3 regions of the Halobacillus litoralis genome follow, and region 1 is predicted to be linked to each of the others. Evidence: predicted binding sites of a transcription regulator. Region 1 holds the regulator's gene; each other region holds the start of a gene.
What was found. The regulator LexA, encoded in region 1, represses DNA repair genes until DNA is damaged. The targets are predictions, from matches to a motif close to CGAACATATGTTCG.
Positions count from the first base shown of each region.

Region 2: a site for LexA is predicted at 1,980-1,993, ahead of LC065_RS13325 (WYL domain-containing protein). Genes of this name have one in related genera too.
Region 3: a site for LexA is predicted at 1,322-1,335, ahead of LC065_RS19170 (YhjD family protein). Genes of this name have one in related genera too.

Region 1 is NZ_CP129016.1:2,946,593-2,949,874, forward strand. Features, by position in the region: gene tkt (transketolase) at 1-40, opposite strand, end outside; gene LC065_RS15100 (DUF896 domain-containing protein) at 221-454, opposite strand; gene LC065_RS15105 (YneB family resolvase-like protein) at 539-1,198, opposite strand; gene lexA (transcriptional repressor LexA) at 1,500-2,123, shown strand; gene LC065_RS15115 (hypothetical protein) at 2,172-2,396, opposite strand; gene glnA (type I glutamate--ammonia ligase) at 2,514-3,282, opposite strand, start outside.
Region 2 is NZ_CP129016.1:2,602,858-2,606,139, reverse strand. Features, by position in the region: gene LC065_RS13340 (DnaD domain protein) at 1-453, opposite strand, end outside; gene LC065_RS13335 (DUF1643 domain-containing protein) at 633-1,145, opposite strand; gene LC065_RS13330 (hypothetical protein) at 1,410-1,595, shown strand; gene LC065_RS13325 (WYL domain-containing protein) at 1,725-1,952, opposite strand; gene LC065_RS13320 (carboxymuconolactone decarboxylase family protein) at 2,210-2,869, opposite strand; gene LC065_RS13315 (BMQ_0737 family morphogenetic spore coat protein) at 3,125-3,282, opposite strand, start outside.
Region 3 is NZ_CP129016.1:3,733,308-3,736,589, reverse strand. Features, by position in the region: gene LC065_RS19180 (DUF3939 domain-containing protein) at 1-133, opposite strand, end outside; gene LC065_RS19175 (competence protein ComK) at 439-966, shown strand; gene LC065_RS19170 (YhjD family protein) at 887-1,303, opposite strand; gene LC065_RS19165 (TVP38/TMEM64 family protein) at 1,515-2,162, shown strand; gene lepB (signal peptidase I) at 2,217-2,753, shown strand.

The DNA.
Region 1 (3,282 bases):
TAATCGTATTGATTGATGTTTGTTCAAGGCTGTTTGCCATGTTCAACATTCCCCTTTCGTTTCAGGTATATGTACCATGTATTATCCTATAATGAAATTCATTTCGAAACAAGCTTTGTGCAAAATTTCGCACAGCCTCAAACCTAATTTCCCCCTTATTCAGGGAATTAAACAAGAAAAAATCCGCATTCGAAAATTATCGAATACGGACGATTTGGCCTTAATTCTTTTTTTCGTTCTTTTGCATTTGACGAAGCTTCTCTGGAGTTACGTCATTCCCTTTCGGATCAATGACGGTCACACCTTTCAGCTGATTCTTGAAGGATGCGCGCGCATTTTTCAAATATTCATGGCGCAGCTTCTGTTGTTCCGCTTTCTCTTCCTTCGAAAGCTCTTCCTGCTTAGATTTATTAGCTAGCTCATTTATACGATTAATTTTTTCTTTTGATAACATAGATCCTTCTCCTTTAATCATAGTCTGGATCGTAAAACATGAAAAAGACAAGAAATCCAAAGATCCTTGTCCACACATCCTATATTACCGTGATTCTTCCTCTTTTTCAAGCGATAGGTACTCTTTGTATCTGCGATGCACCGTAGCTTTTGATACATCATATCCCAACCCTCTCAAAGTCGCTGCGATATCTTTGAATGTCAAGTCATTTTTCCTTAATCGAACAACCTCTTCAATAGGAAAGTCGATTCTCTCACGACCGGGTGCCTGATCACGGTTGGATAAGTTGGCGGATGGATCATAGCCGCCCTCTACCGCTTTTCTCATCCCCCGCCGTATTTTCATATTATGTATTTTCCTTTGGTATTCTTCTACGATGCCAACAATCTGTAATACCATCGAATCTGATTCCGATAACTGTAATTCTCCATGGTTGGAAAGGGAGTACACCTTGACCTTCAAACGGTTCAATTGATGAAACAAAGCGATCTTCGTATTTCCTCGGCCTAATCGTGTTTCATCTTGGATTAATAAGGCTTCCGCACGCCCTGAAGAAAAGCATTCCAGCATGCGGAAAATCCCTTCACGTTCAATATCGTAACCACTCGCTTGTTCTTCAATGCACTCCACAACTTCGAAGCCGTGATGATCCGCCATGGATGTCAACTCAGCTTTCTGCCGCTTTAAAGAAGTCACTTGAGCTTCTTTTTCCGTACTTACCCTGCAATATAAAATTACTCTCACTTGGATGTTCCTCTCTCTTTCTCTATTAAACAGCTGTGACCATAGAATAATAGAGAATGATAAAACTAACAATAAAAAGAATGATGTAGGTGTAATCCAGCTTAGATAATTTATTAAACATTGATAACCCCTCCGCTTTCCTAGAACGAACGTTCTTAAGAACCTGTGTTCGCGTTTGTTAATTCTCATTATATACGAACACAGGTTCTTGTCAATGGTTTTTTTCGAACGCGTGTTTGTATTTTTGAAATATAAGTGGTACAATGTGGTTACTATAATCCTATGTACGAGGTGCTAATCTATGAGTAAACTTTCAAAGCGGCAGCAGGAAATACTAGATTTTATTAAAGAACAGGTTCTAGCAAAAGGATATCCACCATCCGTAAGGGAGATCGGTCAATCCGTTGGTCTTGCTTCAAGTTCGACTGTGCATGGTCACTTGTCCAGATTGGAGAAAAAAGGATATATTAGACGCGATCCGACCAAACCTCGTGCCATTGAAGTAATTGAATTAGAAGAAGATCACAGCATCCCGAGAAGTGAAGCTTCTTACGCTCCAGTAATCGGTAAAGTCACGGCGGGGTCACCGATTACAGCTGTTGAAAACATTGAAGAATATGTCCCTCTACCCGATTCACTTGCAGGGTCGGATGACAACACCTTCGTACTAATTGTACAAGGTGAAAGTATGATCGAGGCAGGAATTCTTGACGGGGATATGGTCATCGTCAGACAACAACAGACCGCTCAGAACGGCGACATCGTTGTTGCAATGACGGAAGACGAAGAAGCCACTGTGAAGCGGTTCTTCAAAGAAAGAAATCATGTTCGCTTGCAGCCTGAGAACGCAACGATGGAACCCATTCTATTACAGGATGTATCCATTCTTGGGAAAGTCGTAGGTCTTTACAGGACCGTACACTAAAAGAAAGAGGCGAGGTTTAGTTAAACCTCGCCTCTTTCTTTACTTATGTCATACTCCATAACTTTTACGGATAGATGTTAAAGGAAGTACAGACAATATATGATCTTTTATAATCGTTCCCACCTGTTTTCGCTCATAGAAGTAAGCAATGATCTGTTCATCCTGAATGTCGACCACTCTCACCACTCTTTGTGATATGACGCCTTCGCGATTGATATAGATCCACGCCAACTTAATCTTCTCCAGTTTCATAAGCTGGAAGTACGCTTCCATTGGTAACCCTCTATAACTGGAGCGTTTGTTCTTATTTTTGTTACATGTAACTCCCCATCGAAAGTATAGAAATACATAAAAAACCCTTGAAGCTAAAAGCTTCAAGGGTTTTATACTTTAATACGTCTGCAAATATTGTTCGCGTTCCCACGGATGAACCTGGGTGCGGAACATATCCCATTCGATTTCTTTCGCTTCAATGAAGTGTTCAAATAGGTGTTCCCCTAGGGCTTCTACCATAATCGGATCCTGATGCAGCTCTTCCAGTGCATCATACAATGTAGCAGGCAGGTCTTTCACCCCGTGAGCTTCCCGCTCTTTCTTATCCATCACGTAAATGTTTCGATCGACAGGAGCAGGTGCTTCCAGTTTATTTTCCACACCATCAAGTCCAGCAGCAAGAAGTACAGCCATCGCCATGTATGGGTTCGCTGATGGATCCACACTGCGTACTTCGATTCTTGTGCTCAATCCACGGGATGTAGGAACACGTACGAGCGGACTACGGTTTTGACCGGACCATGCTACATAACACGGTGCTTCATACCCTGGCACAAGACGTTTGTAGGAATTGACGGTAGGGTTCGTCACGGCTGTGAAGTTCGTTGCATGCTTGATAATGCCTGCTGTGAACTGATAAGCCACCTCAGACAATTGTTCCTTCCCTTTCTCATCAAAGAACGCATTGCCCTTTTCATTGAAAAGAGACATGTTCGCGTGCATACCAGATCCGTTTACACCGAACAATGGTTTAGGCATGAATGTTGCATGCAAACCATGTTGACGTGCAATGGTTTTAACGACGAGTTTGAATGTTTGGATATCATCACAATGCTTGATTGCATCCGCATATTTGAAGTCAATTTCGTGCTGGCCTGGAGCTACT
Region 2 (3,282 bases), 340 kb from region 1:
CCCGATATTGTTTTCGTAAAAATGGTGGGGATTCTCAGCTGTCGTTTCTACTACTGCTTCTTTTTCTTTCTTTTCGTTTTGTTTACTTAATGTGTTCGACTTGCCGGTATCACTGCCGTTCGACTTGCCGCCACTGGTCTCCTCCACACTGTCGCTCTCGCTGTCCATTTCTTCATATAAAGGGAGGATCCGATAGATGGGAGCCTGGTTGCCCGGTCTCGAAGTGAACGTCACATACCCTTTCTCCACGAGTTCCTTGCGTGCTTTACGAATGCTGCTCTCGCTCAAGTTGGACTTCAGACAAAGGACGGTCATCGAAGCCGTAAATTCTTTTTTCCAGCGGGAATTGTTATTCACATGCATGAGGCTGTGCCAAAGGTTGATGGCGGCAGAAGTCAGAGGGTTGAATTCCTGGTGATCGTAGAAGGCGTTGATCGCTTTGATATAGTTCATTTGGATTCTCCTATTCTTATGGAAAGATGGAGGATTTGTGCATAAAAAAACACTTCCTCAATTCTATAATCGAAGGAAGTGTGTGTTAGGTGTCTATAATTTTGAAAGTTTTTTTATTTTTTTTAGAAACGACCTGCCTCTTCAAGAGTTTGTTGTTGATATGGTAAGGATTCTTTCTTTTAAAAAGGAATTGGATATAAATCTCTTCTCAAAAACAAAGGGTGTCTTGGATGTTTCCCGTTAGCTGTTTTCTTAATACAATGAGGTTTATACATAGATAAAATAACTTGAACTTCCTTATCCCTATTTTTTATGGAACAATGGTTTTCTCCCCATGCAAAAATTAATAATTCCGAATCATAAGCAGCTTCCAAAATGTAACGGTCGTTTTCGTTTCCGATTGGATCGGGGTGGCTTTTAAGGTATTCTGGATTTTTCGATCTAAGGGCAAATAAATTCACAACATTCATTCTTCCATAACCCCATGACCTGGAGAACCCCACACATCTATTTATCGTACGATCACAGATCTTTGTATCTGCATAACTAGGGTTTAACATGACAAAGGTTACCCCTTCTTTATGATCATCCCATTCACATTTCAAAAGGTACCTATACTCTTCACTTTCATCCATGACTGCATTTACCTTTTCGTCAGCATACCAATACCTGCACCCTGATGGTAAAGACATTTTTCACTTCCTTTGAAATGGTTATATTAATTTAATTCAATTCGATATAATAAACCCAATTCCTTCCTTATGTAGTTAAAAGGACACAAACCAAACGTTCAAGACGCTCGATTTGTGTCCTCTATTTGGCTAATAGAACCTCAAAAAAATGACTTCCACCGCGTTAACTCTTAATCAAAGCGTGGGGCAAGCACTTTTATCAGGACTATTACCCGATTAATATTTGAGTTATGGCTAAACCTACAAGTATGGAGGTGATTGGTAGTGGCAAAGAAACAGACAAAGGCAGGAACTGAGGTTGGACAAGGAAGTATAGGGAATCCTAAATCAGTGGTGGATCCAGGTCATTCCGGGACAGACCCACAAAAAGTAAAGCAGGAAATTCAAAAGGATGTAAGCGCAGGTATTGGGGCCATGACATCCCGTGAAGCTGGATCCATGAGAGACTAAAGAACCACTATTACTGTGGTTCTTTTTCTATATTCATATAAATAACTTCTTTATTTTGTTGCTGGCATCTCTCATCATGTACCTCCATTAGAGCACACAGACATTTACTCCTTTTTTGAAGACTTGATTTCAAGGGGTCCTTTTATACCGCTTGCTCTCTTTATAAGGAGTTACAGACAAAATATTGGCAAGCTTGAATGTCCGAACAGTCTTACGTGTATAACAATAAGCCAGGACGGTCTCCTCTTTGATGGATACAACACGGATGACCCTCTGTGAGATCTTCCCTTCGTCAGCCATATAGATGAATTCCAGTTTTTGCTTCTCCTCTAAAGCCCTTCTCAATACTCCATTCATTTACAATCACATCCCTTAACATATATGCGAACGCTTGTTCTATTTATGTATATGTTATCACAACGGCTTTAGAAGTAAACTGGTAAATGAAGGTCTAATAAGCGGGAATAACCAGGGATTTAGAAACATTCATCTTAAAAAAAGTGTGTTCCCCCCCACTTCGATACACCGCTCACTTATATGTAATAGAGGCGATTCCTTGATTAAGGAATCGCCTCTGTTTCTGGAAACTTATCATTGCTTATCCCACATTCTTTTTATTCATCATCGTAGGAATTTAAAGCATTCACACTGTGAGCTAGAGCCGAACCTGCTTTTAAAGCCGTGGCAACAAAAATGGCTTCAGCTACCTCCTCTTTAGAAGCTCCCTGCTTCTTCGCACCTTTCGTATGAACATCGATGCAGTAAGGACAGCCTGTTGTATGGGCGACAGCTACGGCAATGAGTTCTTTATCTTTAGCGGAAATCGCTCCCTCTTTCATGGATTGCTGATCAAAATCGACAAACGCATGAAAGGCATCTCTATGAAGGTTGGAAAGTTCTTTAAGACGGCTGAAGTAAGAGGCTTTGTATAAAGCATCGTCGCCTTTTTCATCGTATGTATTCAACGCATTTACACTGTGTGCGATGGATGAACCCGCTTTAAGCGCTGTCGCTACAAGGATTGCTTCTGAAACTTCTTCTTTTGTCGCTTCCTGCTTTTTCACATTTTTCACATGCAAATCGATGCAATAAGGGCATCCTGTCACATGAGCAACCGCTACAGCGATTAATTCCTTTAATTTCCCATTAAGCTTTCCTGGTTCGAGCGCTTTTTTATCGAATGCTACAAAAGTTTTGAACGCTTCTGGTGCCAAATCTCCAAGTTCCGGCAGCCTCTCAAAATATGATTTTGCATAGAGTAGATCGTTCCCCATAATCCTCTCTCCTTTATATTCTTTAGTTCTTTACAATGATAAATTTTACCATCTCAAGATTGCTTCGTAAATGAAGTGAAGGAGTTTTCTGTCTTTTTTGTATTCCATAATCTTTTTAAAGATGAACACTTATATCAAATCATAAAAAAAAGGACCTGCCCCTTGGTCATGTAATGCATGAACTCGATGGGGTCAGGCTTTCTCAACTCTGGTTGGCTTCCGATAAGATCACCGATTGTATCTAATAGTCAAAGATTATCTTCCATCAGAAGAACCGTCTGGGTCCTCTTTAAGAGGTTGCCACGGAGGCATTTCAGAAGGTTGAACACGTTGTGGACTTACATGAGGTCTTGGGAACACAGTCTCACATTGCCTTGGGAATTCAAAGGTCGGACAAACTGTATTCAAACTGA
Region 3 (3,282 bases), 790 kb from region 1:
CCTCGTTGATGATCACACTTAGTGGAACATCGCTGGATTTGGCATCCGCATAAGCATGAACGGCTTTTCGGACATCATGTATGGATAAATCCTTCTTCTCCAGTTTCGGCTTCCTGTTTTTTCGACTCCACATGTGTATTCCTCCTTAATGAAATTTTGCTTGAGAGGTGTTTCGAATGAAAGATCAACCGGTTCAGCCTGAACTCGATTTCTTCACATTACTTAATCCTGACTTTGGTCGTGGTGAAGAGCAGAGAGGAAACAAAGGGCAGAAAGAAGAAAAGGTGTAATTGTAGTATAGCAGAATCGTCGAAATGAAACATTTTTTAAGAATGTTTAGACTTTTGTTGGTTGATTTGGTAAATTAAAGAATATGAGCGGTAGATTCGACCTACGTGCAGACTGCCGCCACTTGAAATGAAAGAGGTGTTGTAGTGGATGACATATGTTCATGGAAAAGAATACGAGATTAATCCGCAGACCATTGCTCTTATAGCCAAAAACAGAGAGGATGGACGAGCTGTTACGGAAGTTTTGGAGACGGATGAGCGTTTTGTCATTTCAAAATGTCCAAGTGATCTAATCGATCGTTCCTGCCGTTACTTTGCAAGCAGCCTCGATGGTCGGATCGCTGGCACAAAGCAGCTGACCGGTTACACACACAAACCCCCGATTGTCATATCAGAAGCGATGGGCATTTATTTCTTCCCGATTATCTCCCCGAAACGAAAAGACTGCTCCTGGATCGCCCACAAATATATCCGCTCCTACCGTGGAGAGTCCAATAAAACGACGACTGTTCAATTTACGAACGGGATGTCCGTCAATCTTCCCGTTTCTGATGGTATGTTCGCCAATCAAGTTCAACGAACCGCCCATTTGCGCGTCATTCTTGAGGACCGGTTCCATTCGACACCTGTGGCTGCTGATCATCGTGTCGAACGGATCGCTGAGACCTTCTCATAAGCTCGAACAAAATATTTTCCACTTTTTTCCTGATGGCTGGATTGAAATAGTTGCGCTTTTCCTCATATCCATGAGCCAAAAAAAGGAAAGAGGTAAAGGAATCGTTCCTGCCGGATTCAACGACCTGCAACTTCATTTGGTCCATTTGCTTTCTTAGTTCTCTCCGCTCTTTTCGCGCTTCCAGTTCCATTTTACCGAGCATCTCCATGTACGGCTCCTTAATTTTGAATTTCCCTTGTTCCATGTGTTTTCGATCCTGCCTGATTACAGTAATGGCCATAGATAAAAACAAATAGCGGGAAGCGAGATCCAATTCGTTTTGTTTTAGATACCTCATGTCATTCTCCTCCGAATACGAACAAGTGTTCTAGTTTGTATTATACCACGGAAAGGTCCAATGTATGCAAGATAGTTTTATAAAAAGGTTGAAAATGGCAGGAAGGGGAAATGCTAGATAAGGGCTCACATACTGGTAGGCATGGAGCGGAATTTCAGATAAAATAAAGAAAAGCATACACTGGTCGCTAGTGTACATAAGGAGCAGCATCATGGATTCAGTGTTTGAAAAAATCAACCAATGGCGCCATTTAGCGGAGAATGACCAATTATTTGATTACATCATCAGGCAGTTGGAAGGGTTGGAGCGGTTCGGGCCAATCCCGGGCATCCTATTTCCTCTTATTGAAGCGTTTTTGCCGATTTTGCCACTTGTCGCCTTTGTTTTAGCCAATGCTGTCGTTTATGGGTTATTCAAAGGGTTTCTTTATTCATGGCTTGGGGCTGTTTTCGGATCTTTGTGCGTATTTTTTATTATTCGCCGACTAGGGGACAAGCGTTTGTTCAGGAAAATTACAAGGCAGAAGCAAGTGAAGAGAGTGACGAAGTGGGTGGAGGAGCATGGGTTTGGACCGTTGTTCTTGCTCATGTGCTTTCCCTTTTCACCTTCATCCATCATTAATGTGGTTTCTGGGTTATCCCATGTCAGTAGACAACAATTTATTCTAGCCGTCCTTTTAGGAAAAGCTGTCATGATTTTTACGATTGCCTATGTAGGTTCAAGCATTGCATCGTTTGCGCAGAATCCAGTGAAATCCATTGTTGTCGGCGTTTGCATTCTGCTTTTCTGGGTGCTTGGAAAGTATATCGAAAAGAGAATACAAATGAAGGCGGAACAGAAAGCGCAGAGTGTGGATTAAGTTTGTCTCAGCAAGGGTAAAATGTTTGTAGCATAACACCTGGAGGCGCAAACAATGAAAAAATATAAAAGAGCGATCAGAACGGTATTATTCGCCCTGTTGCTGGCTTTTGTGTTCCGCTCTTATTTATTCGCAAGCTATATTGTAGACGGCGAATCAATGGAGCCGACGCTCTATGACGGAAATTTATTAATGGTCAACAAAGCTGTCTATGATTGGCGGGATATCGGAAGGCAGCAGGTTATTGTCTTTCACGCAAATGAAGAAGAAGATTATGTGAAGCGCGTGATAGGAATCGGCGGGGATGAGATTGCTGTTCGAGAGGATCAGCTGTATATCAATGGTAAACGCGTTGATGAAAGTTACCTCGATCCACTCCGTCCGAATGATGGACTGCCTTTTACGGAAGATTTCACGTTGGAAGAGGTGACGGGACACCAAAAGGTCCCGGAGGGTCACTTATTCGTGATGGGGGATAATAGACGGGACAGCTTGGATAGTAGATATTTCGGTTTTGTACCCGCTGATACAGTCGTCGGAAAAGTGGATGTCCGATACTGGCCTATGAACCAACTCGGCGTGCAGTTCTAAAACGCAACCGTCCTTTAAGGGCGGTTTTTTTATGTCTATCGTTATTCAACTATATGTCAGGATTGTGTAAGACTCAGTTTCGAGACTTTTGTTGAGTGGATGGGGGCTGCGAGGAATAGCTCGCTTTCCGCAGCGCGATGAGCCTCCTCTGGCTGACGCCTTGCGGGGTCTCACCTAGCACTCTTTTCCTCTTAAATATCCGGTTCCGGCGCCTAGCGGCTAGTGAGACTTCCCTCGCTTCTGTACGATAAGTCAACATCGAATCACTCCGCTCTGCGTGTTTCCTTTATCTCCACCAGCTCCGTCCAGTCCATACGCCGCTGGTCAAGGCGCCTGCACACTTAAGTTAGGAGTCTCGCCATTCCCCTCCGCCCCTTGGCTATATCAGTGTCTCGAAACCACTTCTGGAAAGATCAGCTTGTATGATTGTGGGAAGTGGATAATATTCACTCTCCCAAGTGGGCATTCAAAACGTATAAGCTTGATACAGAGGGCTTTATGCCTGCTTAGGAAGGGAAGAGTGGGAGAC